Regions from separate parts of the Variovorax sp. RO1 genome, predicted to be linked through region 2. Evidence: riboswitches for the same ligand, from Rfam matches in the RefSeq annotation. Region 2 holds a riboswitch; the other holds the start of a gene.
The links. A riboswitch is a leader RNA that binds a small molecule or an ion and turns the genes downstream of it on or off. The one in region 2 is predicted to bind cobalamin.
Positions count from the first base shown of each region.

Region 1 (4,408 bases), on a different contig from region 2:
GTGGTGGCGGCGGCTGTGAGCATCGCCTTCGCCTCGGCGGCGCTGTTCGGCGTGTCGTTCGCGCTGGGCGCGTTCTTTGCCGGCATGGTGATGCGCGAGTCGCAGTTCAGCCACCGCGCGGCACAAGAATCGCTGCCGCTGCGCGACGCGTTCGCCGTGCTGTTCTTCGTGTCGGTCGGCATGCTGTTCGACCCGTCGGTGCTGGTGGACCGCCCGCTGCAGGTGCTGGCTGTGGTGCTCGTCATCGTGCTGGGCAAGTCGCTCGCAGCCTGCGCGCTGGTGCTGGTGTTCCGCTACCCGCTGGCCACGGCGCTCACGGTGAGCGCGAGCCTGGCGCAGATCGGCGAGTTCTCTTTCATCCTCGCCGGGCTGGGCGTGATGCTCGGCCTGCTGCCGGTGGAAGGGCAGAGCCTGGTGCTGGCCGGTGCGCTGATCTCCATCGCCACCAACCCGCTGTGGTTCAGCCTGATCGCGCCGCTGCAGAAATGGCTGCACGCGCATTCGAAGTTCGCGCGCGAGCTCGACATGCGCAGCGACCCGCTGGCCGAACTGCCGATGACCACCGAGGCCAAGTACCTGTCGCGCCAGGTGGTGCTGGTCGGCTACGGCCGCGTGGGCCGGCGCATCGCCGCCGAACTCGAGACCCACGACATCCCTTACGTGGTGGCCGAGCAGAACCGCGAGCTGGTCGAGAAGCTGCGCGAGGCCGGCATTCCCGCCGTGTGGGGCGATGCGGCCGACCCGGCGGTGCTGATCCAGGCCCACGTGGCGCGCGCCCGCGTGCTCGTGGTGGCCACGCCCGACGCCATGAATGTGCGCCAGATGATCGAAACCGCCCGCACGCTGAACCCGACCATCCAGACCGTGGTGCGCAGCCACAACGAGCAGGAAGCGCGTTTGCTGGCCGACGAAACCGATGCGAAGGTGTTCCTGGGCGAACAGGAACTCGCCCAGGCCATGGCCCGCGATGTGGTGCAGCGCGCCGCCGCGATGGCGGTGCCGGCCTGAGGGCCGGCTGGCGGATCTACAGGTCTTCGATCACCAGCGTGCGATAGCGCTCGGCGATCGAGTAGGGCACGGTACGCACCAGTTCCATCACGCGCTCGGCGGTGGCGCCGTCCTTGGTGCGGATCAACAGGCCCGTGTGGCCTTCCTGGGCCAGCTCGATGAAGGCGCGCACCGTGGCGCCGTCGGTGCCGGCGGAGGGCAGGGGACTGTGCGAGGCATGCACGGTCGGCGCGATTTCCGCCAGGACGGTTTCGGGCGGTATCAGGTAGACCTCGTCGCCGCTCACGATGCCTTTCTCGATCAGCCCGTGGCCGATGCGGCTGGCGTCTTCGACGCTCGGAAACATCACCAGCGAGTAACCGGTCGGATAGAACGCGCCGCCGAAACTGGCGCGCATGTTGGGTTCAAGCGTGAAATGTTTCATGCTGACTCCTTGTTCTGATGCAACTCCCCACCCCTAACATTAGGCCGCGCGGCGTACATGCACTGTAGGAGAAGCCCTAGTACTGACGCTGACAACCGCGCCGGCCTCCTGCCCGTTCAAAGGCAGGTTCATTCCCTCTGTTTTCATTCCTGACCGTCATGCCTTCGCCGAGAGACATCGCACTCACCGTCCACGAACTGGAAGAAGGGGAGTTCTACTGGGTGCTGATGGAGGCCGTGGACGGCTCGCCCGGCGACTCCACCCACGTGTACGTGCCGCTCGAAGCCGCCCACGAGCCCTACGCCACCTATTCGAACGCGCTGGTGGCCGGCGTGGCGGTGCTGCGGCGGCTGTTCGGGCCCGACGGCAAGCCCGTCTGACGGGGCCCGGAAGGGCGCCGCCGCAGGGCGCTCCCTATAATCCCGGCGGTTGGAAACATTGGTTCACACCGGTGTCGTCCAACACCCCACGGTTCGAAGGTGCCCTGCACGACCAGTCACAGGATTGGCGGCGGGGTTAAACGGGAAGCAGGTGCGAAGCGACGATTTTTTGATCGACGCTTCCATTCCTGCGCTGCCCCCGCAACGGTCAGCGGATATCGACACCCTCAGGCTCATGTGCTTTCTTGCATGGGCAGCCACTGCGCTTCGGCGTGGGAAGGCGAGGGTTTCGGCGTCGAGGTGCATGCACCTTTCGACGCACTCCGCGAGCCCGGATACCGGCCTTCGCAACCGCCTTCGGACGCTGCGGGAGTGCGTGTCCGGGCCTGCCCTTTCCCCTCGCGCGAAACGGCACCGCCCCCAGTCTCTTCTCCCTCTTCGTCCTCGATCGGTCAGGAGCCTGCGGGGACGCAGGCCGGAGGAGAAATCGGATGAATCAGGCATCGCTGCCCTTGCGCGATCGCCCGGGCCTGCCCCTGCAACGGGCACGCCTTTCGGGTCTTTCAGGCATTTCATTGGGGCTCGGCCTCGCATGCGGCCCAGCCCTCGCGCAGTCGGGTGACACCGCAGGCCGGCCCAGCCTCGCGCCCGTGCAGGTCGAAGCCAGCCGCCACACGCCGCTGGCCCTGGACGAGCCCACGCAGACCGGCAGCCGCCTGGGCCTCACGCCGCTCGAAACGCCGGCCAGCATCGAGGTGCTCACCGGCGACACCATCCGCGCGCGCGGCGATGTGTCGGTGGTCGAGGCCGCGAGCCGCGCCACCGGCATCACGGGCTCGCCCGCGCCGGGCAACGGCGGCTCGTCGCTGTCGGCGCGCGGCTTCAACGGCCACGGCTCGGTGATGCAGCTGTACGACGGCACGCGCCTGTACGTGGGCGCGGGCACCGTCACCTTCCCGTTCGACACCTGGTCGACCGACCGCATCGAGGTGCTGCGCGGCGCGGCCTCGGTGATGTTCGGCGAGGGCGCCATCGGCGGCGCGATCAACGTGGTGCCCAAGAAGCCCACGCGCGGCCCGATTCGCAACGAAGCGCTCGTGACCGTGGGCTCCGACGCCACGCGCCAGGTCGCCTTCGGCAGCGGCGGGGCGATCAACGACATGCTCTCGTACCGCTTCGACATCAGCCACCGCAGGACCGACGGCTTCATGTTGCGCGGCGAGGCCGAGAGCCTGGCGGTGGGCGGCGCGGTGCGGCTCGACGTGTCGCCGCAGCTGCAGTTCACGCTCTCGCACGACGAGGGCCGCCAGACGCCGCAGCGCTATTTCGGCGTGCCGCTCATCAACGGCCGCGTGAGCAGCCTGAACCGCGAACAGAACTACAACCTCGACGACGCCGAGGTCAAGTACCGCGACCGCTGGACCCGCCTCGACGCGCAGTGGACGCCCAACGACGCCGTCACCGTGCGCAACCAGCTCTACCGCCTGGACAGCAAACGCCACTGGCGCGACAGCGAAACCTACACCTACAGTGCCACCACCAACCGCGTGACGCGCGGCGACTACCTGGAGATCGGCCACGACCAGGAGCAGATCGGCAACCGCACCGACGCCACCTTCAAGCACGCGCTGTTCGGCCTGAAGAACCAGGTGCTGGTGGGCTTCGATGTGAACCGCATCGACTTCCTGAATTCGAGCGACACGCCCTACGGCGGGCGCTCGGTGGTCGACGCCTTTGTCTTCAACCCCGGCTATTACGTTTCGCCCACGGCCTACCTGCCGCGCTACAAGACGAAGACGAGCACCTACGCCTTCTTCGCCGAAGACAAGCTGGCCTTCAACGAGCAATGGTCGGTGGTCGGCAGCCTGCGCTGGGACCACGCGAAGATCGTGCGCACCGACCCGCAGAACCGCGCCCCGCGCCTGGACAAGACCTTCGAGTACGCCACCGGCCGCCTCGGCGTGGTCTACGCGCCCGACGCCGCGCAGTCGTTCTATGCGCAGGTGGCGCGCGCGGCCGATCCGCTCACCGGGCTCATCAGCACATCGGCCACGCAGGTGCCGTTCGAGCTCAGCACCGGCAAGCAGGTCGAGGTGGGTTACAAGCGCCAACTGGCCGAGGGCCGCGGCGCCTGGAGCGTGGCCGCCTACCGCATCGAGAAGAACAAGCTGCTGTCGCGCGACCCGAACGACCCGACCGTCGTGCAGCAGATCGGCAAGCAGTCGTCCGAAGGCATCGAGGCCACGCTCGACCTCGCACTGACCTCCACGCTGCGCCTCGAAGCCAACGCCGCGCGGCTGCGTGCGCGCTACGACGACTTCAACGAGGCGGTCGGCAAATCGCTGGTCTCGCGCGCAGGCAACACGCCGGCCGGCGTGCCCGAGGTGGCGGCCAACCTGTGGCTGCACTGGCGCTTCATGCCGCAGTGGGAGGCCGAGTTCGGCGTGCGCCACGTCGGCGCGCGGCAGGTCGATGCGGCCAACACGCGCCAGATCGGTTCGTACACCGTGGCCGACGCGGGCGTGAGCTGGCAGGCGAACCCGTCGCTCAAGCTCGCGCTGCGCGCCTTCAACCTGGCCGACCGCAAGTACCCGGT
Region 1 covers NZ_PKMT01000001.1:2,075,212-2,079,619, forward strand. Annotated here, with positions in the region: gene ybaL (YbaL family putative K(+) efflux transporter) at 1-1,008, shown strand, start outside; gene CY658_RS09920 (hypothetical protein) at 1,025-1,432, opposite strand; gene CY658_RS09925 (hypothetical protein) at 1,591-1,812, shown strand; cobalamin riboswitch at 1,894-2,173, shown strand; gene CY658_RS09930 (TonB-dependent receptor) at 2,304-4,408, shown strand, end outside.
Region 1: another riboswitch for cobalamin. It lies ahead of CY658_RS09930 (TonB-dependent receptor); the one in region 2 lies ahead of CY658_RS26150 (TonB-dependent receptor domain-containing protein).

Region 2 (4,408 bases):
CAGGCGCGCGCGGCAGTCGGCTTCGCCGGTCATCCACAGGTCGAGCGAATGCACCGGCGCGCCGGTGGCCAGCGCGAGCCAGTGCGGATCGAGGAAGTCGGGCCCGCACTTGAAGGCCCGCACGCGGCGGCCCTGGCGCACGTGCAGCCGCGCGAGCGCGGCCGCGACGGTGGTCTTGCCTTGGCCGGAGGCCGGCGCAGCCACGAGCACCGCAGCGCAGGTGGCAGCGGCGCCAGGCGGGAAACGACGGGTGTTTACTGCGGAGTCCACTTGAGTCCGACGTACGCGGTGCGGCCCCCGTTGGCGTAGAGCCGTGCGAACTGGTAGTCCTTGTCGCCCACATTGTCCACGCGCGCCACGAGGTTCAGGTCGCGCGTGATCTGCGTGCTGGCCGACAGGTTCAGCAGCGTGTAGCCGCCGAGCTTGACGGTGTTGGCCGCGTCGTCGAAACGCTTGCCCGAGCTCTGGATCTCGGCGCCCAGCGTCCAGCCTGCGACGCGCCAGTCGGCGCCCAGCGTGCCGTGGGCCCGCGCGCGGCGCGCCAGCAGGTTGTCGGTGGCGAGGTCGCGCGGGTCCTGGTAGTCGAGCGAGGCACGCAAGGTGACGTCGCCGATGCGGTGGCCGCCCGTGAGCGTCACGCCCTGGTAGCGCGCACGCGCCGTGCTGGCGTAGCAGCCGAACGACGACTGGCAGCCCTTGGCGCTGCCGTCGAACACGATGAGGTTCTGCACGCGGTTGCGGTACAGCACGATGCCAGCTTGCGTGGCGCCGGCCGTGTACTGCAGGCCCAGCTCGACGTTGCGGCTCGATTCGGGTTGCAGGCTCGCCAGGCCGTACTCGCTGAAGCGCTGGTACAGCGTGGGCGCGCGGAACGCGGTGCCGGCCGACACGGTGGCGCGCAGGCTCGGCGTGATGGCGTAGCCGTAGGCGGCGCTGCCGGTGGTCTTGCCGCCGAACTCGCTGTCGTCGTCGTGGCGCACGTGCAGCTGCAGCGAGTGCGGGCCTTTCACGTAGCCGTAGCCCAATGCGGCGGCGTTCTGCGAGCGGTCGCGCGAGAACAGCTTGGCCGAGGTGGTCGGCGCGTTTTCGAGCGCGTCTTCGCGGCGCTCGAGCGTGGCGGTCACCAGGTGCGCGCCGAAGCGGAATTCGTTCTGGAACAGGTAGCCGCGCAGGCGGGTTTCAGTGCGGTAGAACGACGGCTGGGTCTTGTAGACGGTCTGCGAATCGGTCACCTGCAGGCGGGTGCTGTAGATGTCGTTCCACTTGGCCGACCAGGTCAGGCCGGCGGTGCGCAGCTCGTTGGTCGACACGTCGTCACGGAAGGTGATCGGCAGCTTGGTGCGAAAGCTCACCGACGGGTCGTAGGCGGCCTCGGTGTTGCTGGTGAGCAAGGTGGCGTCGAGGCGCTGGTCGGGCGTGATCTGGAAACCCAGCTTCAGGTTGCCCGAGGTGCTGCGGTAGCCGTCGCGGTCGGGGTTGGTGAAGCCGTCTTTCGAGGGCGTGCGCTTGGCGAGGGGTTGCACGTTGAAGCCCTTGCTTTCTTCATGCGCCACACCGAACGAGTAATCAAGCAGGCCCGACTTGCCGCTCACGCCGCCTTCGATGCGGCGCAGGCCGTGGCTGCCGAAGCCGATGCCGGCGTAGGGCGACACGCCCTCTTCGCCGCGTTTGGTGAAGAGCTGGATCACGCCGCCCACGGCGTCCGAGCCGTAGACGGCGGCGGCCGGGCCGCGCAGCACTTCGATGCGATCGATCTGCGCGAGCGGAATGCCTTCCCAGCCGGCGCCGCCGGTCGATTGCGAGTCGATGCGCACGCCGTCGAGGTAGACGGCGGTGAAGCGCGATTCGGCGCCGCGGATGAACACGCTGGTGGCGTTGCCCACACCGCCGCTGCGCGAGATCTCCATGCCGGGCAGGCGCGCCAGCACATCGGCCACGCCGGTCGCGCCGCTGCGCTCGATGGTCTTGCGGTCGACGATGGAGACATCGCCCACCAGGTCCGACAGCGCCTGGGGCGTGCGGTTGGCGGTGACGACAGTCTCGTCGAGCGTGGCGGCGGTTTGCGCTTGCGCAGCCAGCGGCACCAGGGCCAGGCCGCCGAAGGCCGAGGCCAGGGCAAGCGTCAGCGGCAGGCACGCGGGACGGTTGCGGCGCACGCTGGCGCGGCCGCTGGAGAGGGAAACACAGGAAATCATGGGGTGAACCGAACGAACTTCTATGCCCTGGCCGGCTTCCCCGCCGGCGCCATGGGCGTCATGGCTGCCGATGCGGCAGCCGCCTTGTTGGCCGGTATCCGGGCTGGCAGATCGACCCTTTGCCGCCTTCCCAGGCGCCTGTTTCAGAGCGCCCAGTGGCTGGATGGAAAGGGGTGACGCCTTGCGGCGTCGTCTGCTTGACCGTTGCGGGGGCAGCGCAGGCGGCTTCGGCCCCGGGGGGCGTCCACTCCTGCTTCCCGTTGAACTGCGCCGTGCGAACCACGCCGCGAGCACCAACGGGCGAGATTTTAGGCCCACGGGGCGCACACGCCACACCGGGTTTGATCACCGGCGGCGCAGGCCCCAGAATCTCGGCCACGTCCGGCGTGCGCCCGCGCGGTGCGCCGGACCTTCCGAATTCCCGGGAAACTACAATCGCCAACCATGCCCGCCTCCAGCCCCATCGACCAGATCGCCGAGCGTGTGGAACGCCTGCTTGTGCGTCACGAAGAGGTGCAGCGCACCAATGTGCTGCTGCAGGAACAGGTCGATGCGCTCACACGTGAACGCGACGGCCTGAAGTCGCGGCTCGCCGCGGCCCGCACCCGCCTCGATGCCCTGCTCGAACGGCTGCCGGCCGAACCCCCTTCCGAAGATTCCCATCACGCATGAAGCAGATTGAAGTACAGATCATGGGCCAGAGCTACCTGCTCGGCTGTCCCGACGGCGGCGAGGCGCAACTGCGCGAGGCCGTCGACCGCGTGGACGCGGCCATGTGCAAGATCCGCGATGCAGGCAAGGTGAAGGCCCGCGATCGCATCGCCGTGCTCGCCTCGCTGAACCTGGCTTTCGATCTCGCGGCACAACAGGCCGCTGCTGCCGCCGCACCGGCCCCTGCGGTTGCCGTTGCAGCCGCCGTCAGCACCGGCGAAACCTCCGGTGACACCGACCCGCAGGCCGCCCAGCTCATTCAAAGACTCGATCAAGCCCTGGCGGGCGATGGACATTTGCTCTGAAGGCACGCGGCGCGACGCAGACGGGGCGTAAAATCCACTTCGTCTGCAGACGTGTCGGGCTTAATATTTCCTTGTTCCAATGCTCTCCGGAGCCGGGCTTGGTACATCGCTAGACGGGCGTGATCATCTCGCGTCAGATGAACCCGAAGTCTTGCTGCCCTCGCCCACCTGAACCCTGGTTCAGGATGCGGGTCCGGCACACCATCTGCAGACACCTTTTCCCGCCACGGCCCCCTGCTTCACCGCACGGGGCCGTTGCTTTTTCAGCCGCTCTTTTTCTCGACACCCCGTGAATTTCACCGCACTGCTCGACCCGCTCCTGATCGCCGAACTCGCCGCGCTCGGCCTGGGCACCGGTTTCCTCGCGGGCCTCTTGGGCATCGGCGGCGGCATGCTGATGGTGCCGTTCATCACGATCATCATGGGCCAGCGCGGCGTGCCGGCCGACCTCGCAGTGAAGATGGCGATCGCGACCTCGATGGCGACGATCATCTTCACGTCGGTGTCCAGCGTGCGCGCACACCACAAGCGCGGCGCGGTGCGCTGGGACATCGTGCAGCGCCTGGCACCCGGCATCGTCATCGGCAGCCTCGCGGGCAGCCTGGGCGTGTTCGCACTGCTCAAGGGCACGGCGCTTGCCATCTTCTTCGCGCTGTTCGTGGGCTTCTCGGCCACGCAGATGTTCCTCGACAAGAAGCCCAAGCCCACGCGCCAGATGCCCGGCACCGGCGGCCAGCTCGCGGCGGGCGGCACCATCGGCTTCATCTCGGGCCTGGTGGGCGCGGGCGGCGGCTTCATCAGCGTGCCATTCATGACCTGGTGCAACGTCGCGATCCACAACGCGGTGGCGACCAGCGCGGCGCTGGGCTTTCCGATTGCGGTGGCCAATGTGCTGGGCTATGTGCTCGCCGGCCAGTCGGTGCAGGGCCTGCCGGCCGGCGCCTTCGGCTACATCTGGCTGCCCGCGCTCGTGGTGATCGCGGCCTGCAGCGTGTTCACCGCGCCGCTGGGCGCCAAGGCCGCGCACAACCTGCCGGTGAAAAAGCTCAAGCGCGTGTTCGCGAGCATCCTGTACCTGCTGGCCGCCTACATGCTCTGGAAGGGCCTGCGGGGCTGAGGCATATCAAACGTTCACCGGCGTTCCTGTGCCATCCTATGCAGCTGTTGTTCATAGTCGTAAAAGGAAAGCCATGAAAA
Region 2 covers NZ_PKMT01000006.1:225,605-230,012, reverse strand. Annotated here, with positions in the region: gene CY658_RS26155 (cobyrinate a,c-diamide synthase) at 1-270, opposite strand, end outside; gene CY658_RS26150 (TonB-dependent receptor domain-containing protein) at 255-2,195, opposite strand; cobalamin riboswitch at 2,268-2,507, opposite strand; gene CY658_RS26145 (DUF904 domain-containing protein) at 2,640-2,867, shown strand; gene CY658_RS26140 (cell division protein ZapA) at 2,864-3,211, shown strand; gene CY658_RS26135 (sulfite exporter TauE/SafE family protein) at 3,501-4,328, shown strand; gene CY658_RS26130 (universal stress protein) at 4,402-4,408, shown strand, end outside.